Prochlorococcus marinus XMU1402: one gene and its partner. Each later gene encodes a partner of the first gene's protein in a complex. Links are inferred from orthologs where the notes say so. Each region holds a gene or a part of one and is shown in the gene's direction. Other genes may lie near its edges. The genes, in order: tsaD and tsaE.

The links.
Region 2: the proteins of tsaD (region 1) and tsaE are in contact, whole or in part, in a crystal structure (PDB 6N9A), measured with the Thermotoga maritima proteins. The link is inferred for Prochlorococcus marinus XMU1402 from one-to-one orthologs. Residues at the interface, in WP_004082750.1 of Thermotoga maritima: Cys10, Asp11, Arg49, His50, Leu82, Gly84, Gly135, Gly136, Glu154, Thr155, Leu156, Asp157, Asp158, Ser159, Glu162, Asp165, Lys166, Arg169, Leu170, Tyr175, Lys213, Thr214, Leu217, Tyr218, Gln221, Arg222, Asn324; in WP_004082108.1 of Thermotoga maritima: Leu37, Gly38, Lys46, Lys57, Val59, Lys60, Ser61, Thr63, Phe64, Thr65, Leu66, Met67, Val69, Pro71, Tyr82, Arg83, Leu84, Asp86, Asp88, Phe89, Asp93, Ile128, Asp130, Glu131, Arg134.

Annotation. Positions count from the first base shown.
Region 1 is NZ_JAAORD010000001.1:461,657-470,284, forward strand. The notes cover bases 2,752-5,555. They hold tsaD (tRNA (adenosine(37)-N6)-threonylcarbamoyltransferase complex transferase subunit TsaD), read left to right. Parts: upstream 2,752-3,520; coding sequence 3,521-4,591; downstream 4,592-5,555. Other genes in these bases: psaJ (photosystem I reaction center subunit IX), read right to left, coding at 2,752-2,863; HA141_RS02620 (Photosystem I reaction center subunit III), read right to left, coding at 2,892-3,446; HA141_RS02630 (high light inducible protein), read left to right, coding at 4,597-4,773; HA141_RS02635 (cation:proton antiporter), read left to right, coding at 4,934-5,555. In the rest of the region: twin-arginine translocase subunit TatC, read right to left, coding at 1-14; HA141_RS02600 (hypothetical protein), read right to left, coding at 95-355; HA141_RS02605 (NFACT RNA binding domain-containing protein), read right to left, coding at 385-2,085; gmk (guanylate kinase), read left to right, coding at 2,159-2,713; more of psaJ, read right to left, coding at 2,729-2,751; more of HA141_RS02635, read left to right, coding at 5,556-6,133; gltX (glutamate--tRNA ligase), read right to left, coding at 6,137-7,570; HA141_RS02650 (hypothetical protein), read right to left, coding at 7,811-8,005; rplS (50S ribosomal protein L19), read right to left, coding at 8,166-8,628.
Region 2 is NZ_JAAORD010000002.1:524,084-532,893, forward strand. What follows is about bases 3,842-6,827. They hold tsaE (tRNA (adenosine(37)-N6)-threonylcarbamoyltransferase complex ATPase subunit type 1 TsaE), read left to right. Parts: upstream 3,842-5,108; coding sequence 5,109-5,546; downstream 5,547-6,827. Other genes in these bases: ahcY (adenosylhomocysteinase), read right to left, coding at 3,842-5,057; HA141_RS09155 (carbohydrate kinase family protein), read right to left, coding at 5,504-6,502; HA141_RS09160 (alpha/beta fold hydrolase), read left to right, coding at 6,592-6,827. In the rest of the region: HA141_RS09120 (hypothetical protein), read right to left, coding at 130-669; rod shape-determining protein MreC, read right to left, coding at 669-1,418; HA141_RS09130 (rod shape-determining protein), read right to left, coding at 1,423-2,475; HA141_RS09135 (single-stranded DNA-binding protein), read left to right, coding at 2,609-2,980; HA141_RS09140 (DedA family protein), read right to left, coding at 2,977-3,636; more of ahcY, read right to left, coding at 3,639-3,841; more of HA141_RS09160, read left to right, coding at 6,828-7,506; HA141_RS09165 (RpoD/SigA family RNA polymerase sigma factor), read right to left, coding at 7,491-8,492; mgtE (magnesium transporter), read right to left, coding at 8,602-8,810. UniProt on the Escherichia coli protein: Required for the formation of a threonylcarbamoyl group on adenosine at position 37 (t(6)A37) in tRNAs that read codons beginning with adenine.

The DNA of each region.
Region 1 (8,628 bases):
CCTGTACCTCTCATTATTATTTGATAAAGATTTTGTAAGAAAAAGGTTTAAAACTACTATTGTCAAAGCCCAATTTGTTTTTCGATCAATTTAATTATTTGCTTAATTTAGGATTAGTTGGATCTGGTAATAAGAAAGGAGGAGCATCATTTAGGGATGATTCACCATAAGTTTCATATTCTCTATACCCACCCATTTTTCCATTGGTTTTCATTAAAGCGCTTACGAAGGCAAGTAGTAAGAAAACAGTAGGAGCACCAATTATTAATGCAGCACCAAATAGATATCCAATAATAAATTCTGGAAAACTATGATTTCCTAAAAATTCATGAGTGCCCAAAAGAAAATCAAACATTTAGATTTAAAAATTTTTTTTATTATAAACTAAATTACCGTTTTAAGATTTTTTTTAATGTAATCTTCTCCTCTTGTAGGATTTCCCCAAATAATTTCTCCACTTTTAAAGGAAACACAACCCGGTCCTCCTTTTTTGATTTTTTGCAAATCTTTAATCTTTACTAAATTAATTGGAACTTTAATGTTTCTTTTTGCCTTACTAAATAAAGCAGCTAAATCTGCAGCTATTTGAAGATCTTGCTCAGATGCTTCCTGAGATGAAGACTTCAATACTACATGACTGCCTGGTGATTCCTGAGCATGAAACCATAAATCGCCTTTTCTTGAGAACTTAAAGCTTATTAAGTCATTTTGCCTCATATTTCTTCCTACCTGAAGTTTCAATCCTGTGGGAGTTTCAACTTGAATTGGTGAAGATTCTATCTCATATGTACTTTTCTTATCTTCTCTATGCCTCTTGATATTGATATTAAACTCGTTACAAATTTCTTCCATAATTTCTTCTAGTAGTTTGATTCGCATAAAAAGTTTTTCATGATTTAAAGAATTTAAATTTTCTAGAAGCGTAGTGAATTCATCTAATCTTTCTATATTAGTTTTGTAAATACTTAATCTTTGTTTTATTAATTCTCTAGATCTCTTTAATTTTTTTGACTTTTTATATAGTTTTTGTCCTCTAATAATATCTTGTTTTTTAACTTTATTTGAAGAAAATATATTATCAGCTTTTTCTTTATATATCTCGTAGTTCTCTGATTTTGTCAGAAGATCATATTGAATATTTAAATTCTTTTTCTCAATATTGATCTGTTTAAAAATAATCCCTTCAATTTTCTTTCCCAACAATTCAAGTCTTTTTTGCTTCAGATGATAATCATAATAATTCTCTATACCGGTGCATAAATCTATCTTTTTTTTCCAATTAATTTCTTCATTGAAAAACCAAACGCAATAAAAATCTTTATTAAAGATAGAAAAGTTAAAATTATTGTTTTTAAACCTATTTATCCAAATCTTCCAATTTTTAAATATCTCCTTTAAGTCTGAATCGCCAATAAAATCGATATTTTTTTCCATTATTTCCGAATTGCAAGTTTTGCTAAGAACCTCTAATTGTTTTGTGAGGATAGGGCTTACTCCCTGATAGGTATTTATTAAACAGTATTTCAAAGACTCAGGTACTATTGAAATTGAGTCTTTCCATGATTTAAAAGACTCATCTTCTCTAGGTTGTTTTTTGAGATTAACTGGAGGGCCAGAGTAAATTGATCCTGTGGAAACTGTTCTAAAACTAGATTGACTTGATTTAATTTGTTTACCAACTGCAATTATTTTATGTTTGTTATCCAAATAAAAAATATTACTATGTTTCCCCATTAACTCAAAAATTAAATACTTACTAATTTCATCTCCAGGTTTTTTTGCAAAACCAAATTTTATAACTCTCTCAAAATCATCTTGATCAATCGAAATTAAAGCCATATATTTTAATCCGTATCTTATTTGTTTAGAAAGTGTACTTTCTCTTCCAATTTTTTCCGGCTTATTTATCTTTAATATTCTTGGAGATTCACCATTCCATGAAACCTCTAACCAAGCTTGGGAATCAATTCCTCTGAAGCATAATTGAATTGTATTAGGCTCTGGTTGTTGGGCAGTTTCAAACTTTGAAGGTAAAATACTCTTTGATAAATAATGCAAAACAGATCTAATCGATGTAATATCCATTATTTGAGGCAAACCTTTTTGCATTATTTCTTTTTAATTCACAAGACATTTATTTTACTGTAAAAAATTTAATATGAACAATCAAAAAAAGCTAATTATTCTTACTGGGCCAAGCGGGGTGGGAAAAGGAACTGTTGTTAAAGAGCTATTACTTAAAGATAAAAATATTTGGCTTTCAATATCTGCAACTACTAGAGAACCTAGAGCGGGAGAGAAAGAGGGAGAAAATTATTATTTTTTGACTGAAGAAAAGTTTAAAGAAATGATTGAACAAAACCTATTTCTTGAATGGGCTCAATTTGCTGGAAACTATTATGGAACTCCCTTATCCTCTGTTAATGAGAAAATCAAAAAGGGATTTTCAGTACTACTCGAAATTGAAGTGGAAGGAGCAAAACAAATAAAAGATAAATTCCCTAATTCCCTGTCAATATTTTTACTTCCTCCTGATAAAGCAGAGTTAGAGAGAAGGATAAGAAATAGAGGAACAGAAAAAGAAGAGGCAATTAAAAAAAGACTCTCAAGGGCTAATTATGAGATTTCAGCATCAAATAAATTTGATGTTGCATTAACAAATCACAATGTAGATGAAACAGCTAAAAGAATAATCAAGTTAATACAAACTTGACTATTCTCACATTCATCAGCTCATTGGATGGAATAATAAATCTGGGAAAAACCTATTAAATTCAATAATTATTCCAGCTGTAAGGCTTAGCCAAATTGCTGCTACTACTGGAGCTGATCTAACAAATTTTGTGTTTAGAATTTTGAACATTTGATTTTACGGAAGTTTTTAAAGATGTTTAACGGGGACCATTAAGTGTAATATTGTTGTCTTTCTCTCTTAAATCTCCATTTCTACCTTGTTTATTAGCAAGAAGAGGCCATTGTGCACCTTTTACTAGACATTTTCTCGCTAAGTCTAGATCAATAATGATCTCAAGATCTGCTGGATTCTTAGTTTTTTTTGATTCAATCAAATACTCTCTTCCCGACCAGCCTATAATTCCCGCAATGTAAATGAATAATACCCCAGGTATAAGTAGATCTCCCTCATGACCTCTATTTAGAAGAGCTCCCCATGGCTCGAGTGGAGGTCCAATAATTAAATGTGGAAGTCCATCATCTCCGCATGATGCTTTTCCATACCTTTCAAATCTTGCTATGTCTTTTTGAGTACTTGCAGAACTTGCTCTCTCAATGAATTTAGGGTTTTCAGAGCATTTTGTGAGAGCTGAAGCAGTATATTCCGTACTAGCTCTGTCTGCGTTTAATGCAGGTCCATTTGCAGCTAGAGCAATAGGAGTGATTCCTAGGAATAGAAAAACCGAGGTTATGATTGAAAAAAAGAATTTCATAAGTTGCAATCTTTAATTCCTTATAGTGTGTTAAGTAAGAAATTAATATTAAAATAGAACAAGTTGAATCAAATATGCGCAAAGTTTTAGCTATTGAAACAAGTTGTGATGAGACATCTGTCTCAATAGTGTCCAATATTGGTGATACTTTCAAAATTCATTCAAATATTATCGCATCTCAAATTGAAGATCATTCAAAATGGGGAGGAGTTGTTCCTGAACTTGCAGCGAGAAAACACTTGGAGTTATTACCTTTTGTTTTAGAAAAGGCTTTAACAGAATCAAAAATTAAAATTGAGGAAATTGATTATATTGCATCAACTGTAGCTCCTGGATTGGTTGGTTGTTTAAGAGTTGGTTCTGTAACTGCAAGATCTCTTTGTATATTGCATTCAAAGCCATTTTTAGGAATTCATCATTTGGAGGGACATTTATCTTCAATTTTATTTTCAGAAAACTATCCAAAGAAATCTTTCCTTACTTTACTTGTAAGTGGCGGACATACTGAACTGATAAAGGTTGAAGACAGAAGGGGAATGCAAAGGCTTGGGAAAAGCTTTGATGATGCCGCTGGAGAAGCCTTTGATAAAGTTGGAAGATTATTAGGTCTTAGTTATCCAGGAGGTCCGGCAATTGAAAAGATTGCTAAAAATGGAGACCCGATGAAATTTAATTTACCAAAATGTAAGATTTCTGATAAAAAGGGTGGATTCCTTAAATATGATTTCTCTTTTAGTGGTCTAAAAACAGCTGTATTAAGATTAGTTGAGAAAATAAATTTAGATGGAAAGACTATCCCAGTTCCTGATATCGCCGCAAGTTTTGAGAGAGTGGTGGCAGAGGTATTGGTTGAGAGAACTATAAGATGTGCCGAAGATCATAGATTGGATAATGTTGTTGTAGTTGGTGGAGTAGCTGCTAATAATACATTAAGAAAAATGATGATTAGTGAAGCTAGTAAAAAATCTATTAAAGTTCATTTAGCTCCTCTGAATCTTTGTACAGATAATGCGGCGATGATTGGAGCAGCTGCCTTGTTCAGGATCAAATTTAAGGAGCATTTAAGTTCTCTTAGATTAGGTGTCTCAGGAAGACTATCAATTGAACAAGCAAATTCCCTTTATGAAGAAATCCCCCCTTTTTAACTCCAATGAATAAAGAATCTAAAATCGAGATTAAAGAGACAAAAAATTTCGTTGATAAAAAGGAACTGAATTTATGGAAAAGAGGTTTTACTCCTCAAGCTGAAATATGGAATGGAAGGATGGCAACTGTTGGTATAGGTTTAATATTTATTATTATTGCTTTAATAAGTCAATTTTCTTAATAGAAATCAAATACATTTAACTTAAAAGTAATTTTATAGATTTATAAATCCTTAATGTTAATCTGATGAATTAAATTAAAAATTATTGTATTTGATGGACTTGGGATAAGATTATTGATTTAATCAAAATAATTAATATTTTTATTATTTATATTTTTATATGACGCCTGAAAGGCTGGGATTACTTTGGGGAATAACTGTATTCGCAGGTGCTTGTGCACGTTTATTTTCTTCTTTTACAGGATTCCCAAGTGTTGTTGTTTTATTGCTTTCTGGATTATTCATAGGAAGATCAGGTTTAGGATTTGTTGAGCCTCTAGATTTAGGACAAGGACTTGAGACTATTGTAGGTCTTCTAGTCTGCTTGGTTTTATTTGAAGGAGGACTAAATTTAAAACTACCTGAAGGGAATGTAAGAAATACTGTTTTGAAGATTTCATTAATAAGACTTTTTATTTCATTATCGGCTGGAATCTTTATTGCTCATTGGCTGGCTGGCCTTTCATGGCAGGTTGCAGGAATATATAGTGCCATAGTTCTTGCTACCGGACCCACAGTTGTCTCTCCATTAGTTGAGCAAATAAAATTAGCTTCCCCTCTTTCAGATGTTTTAAAAGCTGAGGGGTTATTACTTGAACCAATTGGCGCTGTATTAGCTTTATTACTTTTAGAACTTGCTTTGGGAGACCTACATGGAATTAACGAGGTATTTATCGCATTAATGCAAAGATTAGGGGGTGGAGTTGTAATCGGATTAAGTTCAGGATGGTTACTATCAGAAATTTTAAAAAAAATAAAAAATGAAGCCTCATTCGGAATAGAGCTTCAAGTTACCCTTGGCTTTATTTTTCTTGTGTATGGAACTTGCGAATATTTTTTGCCAGAATCAGGTTTGCCTGCTTCTGTAGCGGCAGGTTTTATTGTGGGCAAAAGAGAAGTAATAGATAAGCAGAAATTGGATAATCTAATAGGTGAACTAGCTCAATTGGCCATAACTGTTCTTTTCCCTCTTTTGGCCGCTGATGTCTCTTGGGGTGAATTAAGCCCGCTGGGCTGGGGAGGTATTGTTTGCGTTTTGATGATGATGATAATTGTTCGTCCTATCTCCATTTGGATAGCAACGATGGGTAGAGAATTAGAATCAAAGGAAAAATTATTTTTAGCTTGGTTAGCTCCTAGAGGAATTGTTACTGCAGCAGTAGCCTCTCTTTTTTCCATCAGATTAGAACAGGCTGGTATCCTTGGAGCTGGACGTCTTCAAGGTTTAGTGTTTCTTACTATTTTAATGACAGTGGGAATTCAAGGACTTACAGCTAAACCTTTGGCAAATCGATTAATGTTAGTGCAAAAAAAGGGTTAGTTTTTAATTAAGACATCTTTCAATACGAGATAAATCACTTTTACTCTCTGAGAGGAGTTCCCAACTTTGAATTAAATCTGGACCACTGAGACATCCAAAAAAGGCTATTCTTAATGATTTCATTAAAATCCCTTTTTTAATATTATGCATTTTTGAGATTTCGTTTAAAATTTCCGTGGCTTTCTCTTTGTCAAGTTTTACAGTGTTTCTCTCATCTAAATAATCTAAGATATTTTTTAGAAATGCTTTACTATCATTATTCTCGAGAAAATCTTTCCCTTCTTTTTGAATTGGAGGTAATAAGAAAAATGGTTTTGATTGATCAATAGCATCTTTTAAAAGATTCATAGAGTCTCTAAGCAAAATTGTTAATTTTATTGCCCATTCTTCAGATGGGGGTTCCCAACCCATATCATCCCAGTATTTTTTTATGATCTCACTTAACTTTGTTGATTCCATTTTTTTTATGTATTGAGAATTAATCCAGTTGAGTTTTTCCCAACTGAATTTAGCTCCTGCTTTATTTATATCTGACAAGTCAAAAATTTTGGATATCTTATCAAGTGAAAGGATCTCACTATCAGCAGATTTTGGCGACCAACCTAAAAAAGCCATATAGTTTGTTAAAGCTTCAGGTAAATATCCCATATCTTTAAATTCGTCTATTGAAGTAACGCAATCTCTCTTGGATAATTTTTTCCCTTCTAGATTTAGTATTAGTGGTGTATGCGAAAAAGTAGGTAATTTAAGATCTAATGCTTCATAAATTAATATTTGTTTTGCAGTGTTAGAGATATGGTCTTCGCCTCTAATTACATGAGTGATATTCATGTAATTATCATCAATTACAACTGCGAGGTTGTACAAAGGATCTCCAATTTCATATCCCTTAGCCCTCCTTGATAAAACCAAATCACCGCCCAGGTCCTTACCTTGCCATTTGATTTCACCTTTTATCTGATCTATCCATGTGATTTGTATATTTTCTTCGATTTTAAACCTTATTACTGAAGTCCTCCCTTGGGATATGAATGTCTCTATTTCTTCTTTTGACAGACTTCTGTGTCTATTATCATGCTTTGGAGGTAATCCTTTCTTTTTTTGTTCTTCTCTTAATTCAGTAATTTCATCATCTGTTGCAAAGCACCTATATGCAGCACCACATTCTAATAGCTTTTTGATATAACTTTTGTGAATCGAAATTCGGTCACTTTGCTTTATAGGTTCTTCATCCCATTTTAGTCCAAGCCATTTCAAGCCCTCTAATATATTTTTTGTATATTCAGATTTAGATCGAAGAAAATCTGTATCTTCTATCCTGATAAGAAACTTTCCGCCTATTTTTTTCGCATACAACCAATTGAATAATGCTGTTCGCGCTGTTCCAATATGAAATAAACCCGTTGGACTCGGGGCTAGTCTTAATCGTTTTTCCAAATTTCTTTTAGAAAAAACGGGACCGACGGGATTCGAACCCGCAACTTCCGCCGTGACAGGGCGGTGCTCTAACCAGTTGAACTACGGTCCCAGAGTTTTGTTCTAAATTTATTTAGAACTTCATTCTTAAAATTATCAGATCATAATACTTAATTTATGGTGTTGTAATAAAACTGATTTATTAATTTGAGGATTTACAGAAAAAGTTAATTTTGCAGTTGCCTCAGTTTAAGTAACTATTTATTTTTGAGGTCTAAAACCAGCAGGTTCGATCAACCTCACTTGGTTACCTCTAGCGGTAAATTCTCTGCCTTGATCACTTTGTACGACAACTCTTCCACCAGACTTAACTCTGATGACTCTTGCACGAACCCATCCTAAAGCTGCTGATTCGAGGACTTTAACTACGTCCCCAGGTTGAAGATCTAACTCCATCTTATGAAAAAATAATTTACATAATGTTGATAAACGCGTCGTGGAGGACTTGAACCCCCGACATCAGGTTTTGGAGACCTGCGTTCTACCAACTGAACTAACGACGCATCTAAATGATTATAAGCGTCTTTGGGACCAATAAGTTGATTAATTTACAACTTTATCGATCGAAGCGTTGTTTTACGCGAGTAGCTTTTCCTACTCTATCTCTTAGATAGAATAACTTAGCTCTTCTTACTTTACCTCTACGTTCAACTTTTAGAGAGGCAACTTGTGGACTATGTAGCATAAATACTCTTTCAACACCTATACCCTGAAATATTCTTCTAACTGTAATAGTCTGGTTAATACCTCCATGCCTTTTTGCGATGACAACACCCTCATAAGGTTGGACTCTTTCTTTATTACCTTCGGTAATTCTTACTCCAACCTTAACAGTGTCACCAACATAGATTTCAGGCAATTCTTTTTTTAATTGTTCACTCTCAAATTCCTTAATAAGAATCGATGCGCTTAAGCTTTGAGTAGTTTCAGAAACCATGTTTTTTTCTTTTTGTTCAACTTCTACATCAACTGATGCGTCAGCATTAATACTGGTTTCTAATTCCTTCTCTTGTTTCTCT
Region 2 (8,810 bases), on another replicon or contig:
AGCAAAAAATATTGCTATTGAATTTTGATTCTAACAATTAAAAATATAACATTAAGAAGCCTCAAAGAGATATTCCCAAGATTCAGAATATCTTAAATATTTTAGGAATTGTGAATTTCCCAAAAATGTTTATTTCTTCGAAAGATTGATAATTATACTTTTTCTCCTAGAAAATTTAAAAAGTCTCAAAAGTTGCGAGCAAATGAAAGGAGCAAATAAGCCTGTAAGAAAAACTTCAACCAAAATATTTTGAACACTTGTGATAAAAAGTAAAAAAGTACTATCTGAAAAATTTTTAACCACAATTTGTGCAAAATACAAAGTACTGCACAATAAACTACCTAAAGAACAAATTAAACCATACCTAAAATGTCCCACCAAAATATCACTATGAATTTTTATTCTGCCAAACCATATTCCACATAAAATTAAACCTGGAATTTGAGTAAAACTACCTTCTAGCGTTAAGGAATCTAAAATAAGGCCTAAAAAAAAACCAAATACTAATCCGTTCATTGATCCATTAATCATTGACCATGGCAACAACCAAAATAAAGGCCAATATGGCTGAATACCTAAAAATCCAAGCCAATTTGGATGCCATAAGAAAATAATTGGAACAAAAATTAAACATATTATTGATAATTTATTTTTGAAAAATTTATTCACTAACTTTTTACTTTTACAATTTGCACCCAATCAATTACTTGAGGTTTTGCTAAAAGAAGTATTTCTGCCATTTTCTTGCCTTTAAATGGCCTATCTATAGATTTGACAATGCCAATAGGGATATTTGGGGGTAACAAAGTACTGGCTGGAGAAGATGAGACAAAATCCCCGACTTTTATATCAGCATCTTTTGAATAAAGTATTAAATTAGGATAATCCTCGCCTGAACCAATAAGTAGTCCATTTATCTGAATTCTATCCACCCATACACCTACTTTACTTTCTGGAGAAGTTAATAATATTACCGACGAAGTAAAAAAAGATGTACTGCTTACTCTTCCTAATAATCCACCGGGTCCCATAACATAACTACCAATTTCCACCCCATCTTTTGAACCTTTATTTAGGGTAATTTGTCTCCACCAACTACCTGTTTTTCTTGAAATAACCGCAGCTGAAATAGTATTACTATTAGATGATTCTTTAAGGTTTAAAATTTCTCGCAATCTTTTATTATCTCTTTTAAGAAGATTTAATTTTATTAGAGATTCTTGTTCTGAGCTCTGAAGAATAACTTCTTTTTGAAATTGACCTGGCCAAAAAGGCTTTGAAATCAAATAATAAAAATCCTTATAAAGAGAACCTTTTGATATCCTTACAAAAACCAAAAATAAAAAAATTGCAAACAATATCCAATTTTTCTTTTTATGCCACCAACGACTAGTAGAAATTCGTCGGATATTTAACATAGTATTAATCTCTTATCGCGTTTCTAATAAATTCTGGAGTATCCACAACTCTTTTAAGTGTTTTAAAATTATCCAAAACCTCTCCGCAACCATTTACTACGCATAGCAGTGGATTTTCGGCTATGTGAGTAAAAATTCCCGTTTCATCACTCACCAAATCATTAATTCCTCTTACTAAAGCTCCACCCCCTGCGAGCATAATACCCCTATCAACAATATCTGCAGCAAGTTCAGGAGGAGTTCTCTCTAAAGTTCTTTTTACAGCTTCAACTATTTTGCTGAGTGGATCAGCCATGGCTTCTCTAATTTCTCCAGATGTCAGAGTAACTGACCTAGGTAAACCAGACAAAAGATGTAACCCTCTTACCTCTAAAGAGGTTTTATCGAAATCGTCATCTGGAAATGCTGAGCCAATTTTGATTTTAATATCTTCTGAAGTTCTTTCTCCAACAACTAAATTGTGAACTTTTTTAAGATAAAGTGCAATTGATTCATTAATCTCATCGCCAGCTATTCGAACAGATTCACTTAATACAGTTCCACCCAGACTTAATACAGCAACCTCTGTAGTGCCACCACCAATATCAACAATCATAGTTCCAATTGGCTCAGTTACTGGTAAAGATGCTCCTATTGCCGCTGCCACAGGTTCGTCAATTAAGTGAACTTCTCTAGCTCCGGCTAATCCAGCCTCTCTTACTGCCCTTCGTTCAACACTAGTAACTCCGCTTGGAATACCAATAACAATCCTTGGAGCTAATAAGCCCTTGCCTTCATTACATTTTTGAATAAATGTTTTTATCATTTGCTCTGCCGCATCAAAATCTGCTATGACCCCATCTCTGAGTGGTCTAACTGCTCTGATATTGCCAGGCGTTCTTCCTAGCATTAACTTTGCTTCTTTACCAACTGCCAATGGAACTCCTTCTTCTAAATCCATTGCCACCACTGAAGGCTCTTGTAAAACAACCCCCTTCCCTGATACATGTATAAGAGTATTAGCCGTTCCCAGATCTATGCCAATGTCTCTAGAAAATTTAAATCTGTTGAAAATCACGATAAGAAATCTTTTTTTTCAATAATATATCTATTTTTTGTTGAGCTCTAACAATTCTTTCATTTAGTTATGAATAGCACTTAAAACTTTGAGCAAAAACTCAAAATATGAGTAGTATTAAAAAAAAAATTTTATGCAAATTAACACTATTAACCTAGTTGGTAGAGCTGGAAGAGAACCCGATGTCAGATATTTTGAATCTGGGAGTACTGTCGCTAATTTTACTCTGGCAGTTAATAGAAGAAGCAGAGACGAAGAGCCAGATTGGTTTAATTTAGAGATATGGGGCAAACAAGCCCAAATTGCAGCAGATTACGTTAAAAAAGGATCTTTAGTTGGAATTACAGGAAGCTTTAAAATTGATAGTTGGAAAGATAAAAATACTGGTGAAGACAGATATAAACCAGTTGTCAGAGTAGACAGGTTAAATTTGCTAAGTTCAAAAAAGGAATCTGAAAATAACCAATATTCTAATAGTAATAACTCTAGTGAAATTCCTTTTTAAGCTCTATTTTTTTTTAAAAATCTAATAAGTATTCTTATAAAAAAATATAAGAAAATTAAAATTAAAATTGGCTTTACAACATATTTAATTTGATCTAAGTAAGTTTCAATGATTGGATAATTTTCACCAAATAAATAACCTGCATAAGTTAGAAGTACTACCCATATCAAGCTCCCAAATGTAGTCCAAATCAAAAATTTTCTTAATGGCATAAGTTCTATGCCAGCGGGAACTGAAATAAGAGTTCTTATGCCTGGTACTAAACGCCCCCAAAAAACTAAAGAAACCCCGTATTTATCAAACCATCTTTTACTTTTAATTAAATCATTAGAAGAAATACCCAGATATTTTCCTTGTTTATCTAAAAAATTTGAAAGTCTTTTTTCATTTACTAATCTACCTAAGTAATACCAAGGCAATGACCCTAAAATAGTACCAAGTAATCCACAAAAAACTAAAATATAAAAATTTAATTTTTGTTGATAAACGAAAAAACCTCCCAAAGGCATAATAATTTCCGAAGGTATTGGGGGTATTATGTTTTCTAAAAACATAGCCAAACAAATAGTGAGGTATGCAATTATTGAATTCTTTTCAACAGCCAAGCTAATGTAGTCGGGGATTGAAGTAAGAAAATTTACAAAAATTAGGCTCAAACTTAATATCTATAAAGCTCTGGTTTATAAGGTCCATCTACAGAAACATTAATATAATCAGCTTGTTCTTTGGTTAATTTTGTTAATTTTGCACCAATTTTATCAAGATGTAATCTAGCTACCATTTCATCTAAGTGTTTTGGTAAAACATAAACCTCTTTAGAATATTCTTCGGATTTATTGAAAAGTTCAATTTGAGCTAAGACTTGATTAGTAAAAGAATTACTCATAACAAAACTTGGATGTCCAGTGGCACAACCTAAGTTGACTAATCTACCTTCAGCTAAAAGGATTATTTTATTGCCACTCGGTAAAGTTATGTGATCAACCTGTGGCTTAATATTCTCCCATGGATAATCTTTCAATGAAGCCACATCAATTTCATTATCGAAATGGCCAATATTACAAACTATGGCCTCATCTTTCATCTTGACAAGATTCTCGTTTTTTATTACCTGATAGTTCCCAGTTGCCGTAACAAATATATCTATATCCTCCACAACATCGTCCAATGTAACGACGCTAAAACCTTCCATTGCCGCTTGAAGAGCACAAATTGGATCAACTTCAGCAACTTTTACAATTGCACCAAGTCCTCTTAAAGACTGGGCTGAGCCTTTACCTACGTCACCAAAACCCATTACTAAAGCAACTTTCCCAGCAATCATCACGTCAGTAGCACGCTTTATGCTATCAACTAAAGATTCTCGGCAGCCATATAGATTATCAAATTTGCTCTTAGTTACTGAATCATTAACGTTAATAGCAGGAAAAGGTAGAGCATTTTGCTTTTGCAGTTGATAAAGTCTTGCAACTCCAGTTGTAGTTTCTTCAGTGACGCCAATAATATTACTCTTAATTCTAGAATAAAAGTTACTATCATTTTCCAACTTGTATTTTATAGATTTGAATAAAGCAATTTCTTCTTCATTACCAGGATTATTTAAAACAGATAAGTCTTTTTCTGCTTTAATACCAAGTATCAATAATCCAGTTGCGTCTCCCCCATCATCAAGAATCATATTCGGAGAGTCGGAGCCCCAATCAAGAATGTAGTGAGTATACTGCCAATATTCATCGAGAGTCTCACCTTTTTTTGCATATACAGAAATTCCTTGATCTGCGATAGCTGCAGCAGCATGATCTTGAGTTGAAAAAATATTGCATGAAGCCCATTTCACTTCTGCGCCAAGATCAACAAGAGTTTCTATTAATACTGCTGTCTGAATAGTCATATGAAGGCTTCCAGCTATTTTTGCACCTTTTAGTGGTTTTTCAGATTTATATTTATCTCTTAGCGCCATTAATCCTGGCATTTCTGTTTCGGCAATTTTAATTTCTTTGCGACCAAAATCTGATAAAGAGATATCAGCAATTACGTAATCAGGTGTAGAGGTCTTAAGTGAATTTGCGATAACCATATCTTGTAAATACTTTTTCTACTAAACTATAAATGATTTTTGAGTAATTTTGTGTTTGTTGAGAATTTAGAAGAAACTTTAAATTTAGGAAAAAAAATTTCACACAAATTAAATCCCCAATCGATTGTTTTATTACAGGGTCCTATTGGAGCTGGAAAAACTTCATTTGTTCAAGGGATTGCTAAAGGCCTATCAATCTCTGAGGAAATTACAAGCCCTACATTTGCTTTATCGCATCACTATAACTCAGGAAAAATTCCACTAATTCACCTTGATTTATACAGATTAGAAAATGTTTCTTCAGCAAGAGAAGTTTTTTTTTCAGAAGAAGAAGAGGCAATGCAAAAACAGGCAATTTTAGTAATTGAATGGCCAGAATTAATAGAACCAGTTATTGATAATTTCTGGAAAGTAGAAATTAGTTACGCAAAAAATTATGGAAGAAACTACGAAATAAGAGATCCAAAAAATTTATTAACCTTCTCATAATCGGGCTGTTGCTCAATGGCGCCTTCACCAAGACAAGTCAATAATCCACAAACACCTGCGAACTTAATGCAATCTTCAACCTCTAGTTTATTTGAAGGGTAGCCAGAAGAAATTAATTTTGAAATTAAGCCAGCTAGAAAAGCATCGCCTGCCCCAGTTGTATCAACAATTTTTTGTGAAGTTGGGTTTTCGGTAATTCCCTGGAATCTATTGATGTACCATGAAACGGGGTTTTTCCCATCAGTTATTATTACATCTGGCCTATTAGACAATTGTTGAGAAATTAGCAAGGGATTTTCATCCTCAAAGAACAAAGTTGCTTCCTCCTTAGCAAGTTTTAAAACATTTGCATGATTTAAAAAGTTCTTGATTAAATTAACTCTAGCCGCTTTACTAATTTCTGATGAAAAACTTGAATGATCCCAAAAGACCTCTCTCCAATTCAAATCAATAACTACTTTGACTCCCAATTTTTTAGCCTGTTCAAGAAGAAAAAAAATAGTCTCAGCTGATCTTGGAGATGATAATAAGATCGTTCCTGTAACCAAATATTTTGTTTCCAGAAAAGATTTATCCAAATTTAAAATTTCTTTTTCGATTAATTTCTTACTTAGAACTTCATCTGCAAAGCATGAATGAGGACTTTGCTCAAAGCCTGAAAAAAAACGATCTCCAAATTGATCTCTATCTACATTAACCACGCGAGTAGCTGAATCATTATCTAATTGCAAGAAATCTAAATTAACGTCTAATTCATTAAATTGAGTAATAAATTTTTTTCCATAATCATCATTACCCAAACTTCCTATAAATGTTGAATCTATTTTTAATTTTCTTAATGCACAAGCAACATTCGCCGGAGCACCTCCCAAAAAATCTGTAAATCCCTGATTTGATTTATTTCTAATTCTGTCTATTAAAGCCTCTCCTATGCATATGACCTTTTCCCTTTTCATAAAATTAGCGCTTTTTCTTAACTTAGAATAATTTATTAAAAACGAATAATTTTTTTTTGAATTAAAGTTTAATTAAAAGAATATTATTTGTGTCTTTAAATAAATCTGAAACTTGGAAATGGGAAAATTGGGAAATTTCATGGTCTCTATCAAAAGAATCTACTTCTGAAAAAGATATTAAAATTTTATTAGTTCATGGATTTGGGGCATCAAAAAACCACTGGAGACATAATCAAGATTTTCTTGGTAAATTTTCTAACTGCTACGCAATTGACTTATTAGGATTTGGAAAAAGCAGTCAGCCAAGTGCTTTATTAAATTACGAACCTTATAAAGCAAGCTCAATTAAATATTCATTTGATTTATGGGGTAATCAGATATCAACATTTTGTGAAGAGGTAATAAAATCTCCTGTTTACTTAGTAGGAAACTCAATTGGTGGTGTTATTGCATTGAAAGCTGCTGAAATTCTCAAAGATAAATGTAAGGGAGTCATTTTGATTGATTGTGCACAAAGAACTATGGATGATAAACGTTTAAAAAAAAGCAATATCTTAATGAATCTACTGAGACCCGTTCTTAAAACGATAGTCAGACAAAGAGTAATTAGTAATACACTTTTTACAAGAGCTGCTAATCCAAAAGTTATAAAGAAAATACTTGAACAAGCTTACCCTTCAGGAAAAAATATCGATGATGAATTAATTGAAATACTATATCAACCGACTAAGAGGTCAAACTCTAAAGAAGCATTTCGTGGCTTTATTAACTTATTTGATGACTATCTTGCTACAGACCTGTTCGATAAGATTCACAAACCAATCCAATTGATCTGGGGAGAAAAAGATCCCTGGGAATCTTTAAGTGAAGCAAAAAAATGGAAGAAAGAATTTAGGAATATTAAAAGATTAGACATTATTGAAGGTGCTGGACATTGTCCTCATGATGAAGAACCTGAAAAGACAAATAAATTAATATTAGATTTCCTTCAAGAGACAAAATAAGCTTCCACGTTATCACTAAGCCTTCTCAAACCTCGTAGTCCATCTCTTTCTAGATTTCTTACACGATCTCTGCTTATCCCCAATACCCTTCCTATACCTGTAAGAGACATTGGCTCATCACCATCCATACCATATCTCATCCTTAAAACTCTACATTGCAGATCAGGTAATTGATGTAAAAGAGAATGAAGATCACCTCTCATACAATCCATTTCTATTTGTTCATCGGGTAAATCCTCACCACCTGCTAATAAATCTAGTAGAACAGTATCCTCACCATCACCAACTTTTGTTTCTAGACTTACTGGCTGTCCAGCTTTGCACATTAAATCTTTAACGTCTTCTTCAGGAAGCTCTACGTATTTCGCAAGTTCACTAACTGTTGGAGTTCTAGACATTTCTTGACTCAACTCCCTTTGACCTTTTTTCAACTTATTTAGCATTTCAGTTATATGAATTGGAAGTCTTATTGCCCTACTTTTTTCAGCGATTGCTCTAGTGATACCTTGCCTAATCCACCAGTATGCATATGTTGAAAACTTATAACCTCTGGCTGGATCAAATTTTTCAACTCCTCTTACCAATCCAATAGTTCCCTCTTGTATTAAATCTAATAACTCCATATTTCTTTTAGTATATTTTTTTGCAACACTTACGACCAGCCTTAGATTTGCGGCAACCATTCTTTCTTTAGCTCTCTGTCCAGCTCTTAATCTTTTTTTGATGATGGAAGTAGACATATTTAGTTTGATTGACAATTCTTCAATACTTGGCTTATCTCCTGTTAATTCAATAATTTCCAATTCTGCCCTTTCGACTTGCATATATTCTTGGACCTGCCTACCAAGAGTGATTTCTTGCTCGTGAGATAGTAAAGGAACTCTACCTATATCTCTCAAATAAGATCTAACAAGATCGACATCGTTACTAGCTTTTAGACTTGATATTGTCGCTAATTTATTCTCACTTAATGTTTCAGAAGACATGAAAGCTAAATGTTGTTTTGTAAACAATACCATTAAGAAATGTAAAGTTAAACAAAAAAATCCACAATTTTACAAAAATGAGAATTTATACCTAGTTGATTAGGGTTAATTAAGAGTTTAACAACCATTTTGCAGTACTTAGATAAATAAATACACCTGCAATATCAGTAACAGTTGTTATGAACGGAGAGGACATTAGGGCTGGATCTAATTTCATCTTGTCAAAAAGTAAAGGGAGAATAGCGCCGGTTGTAGCAGCTAAAGTCGTTATTGATATTAAGCTTATCCCTACCGCAGAAGCTATTAAGGGACCTTCTC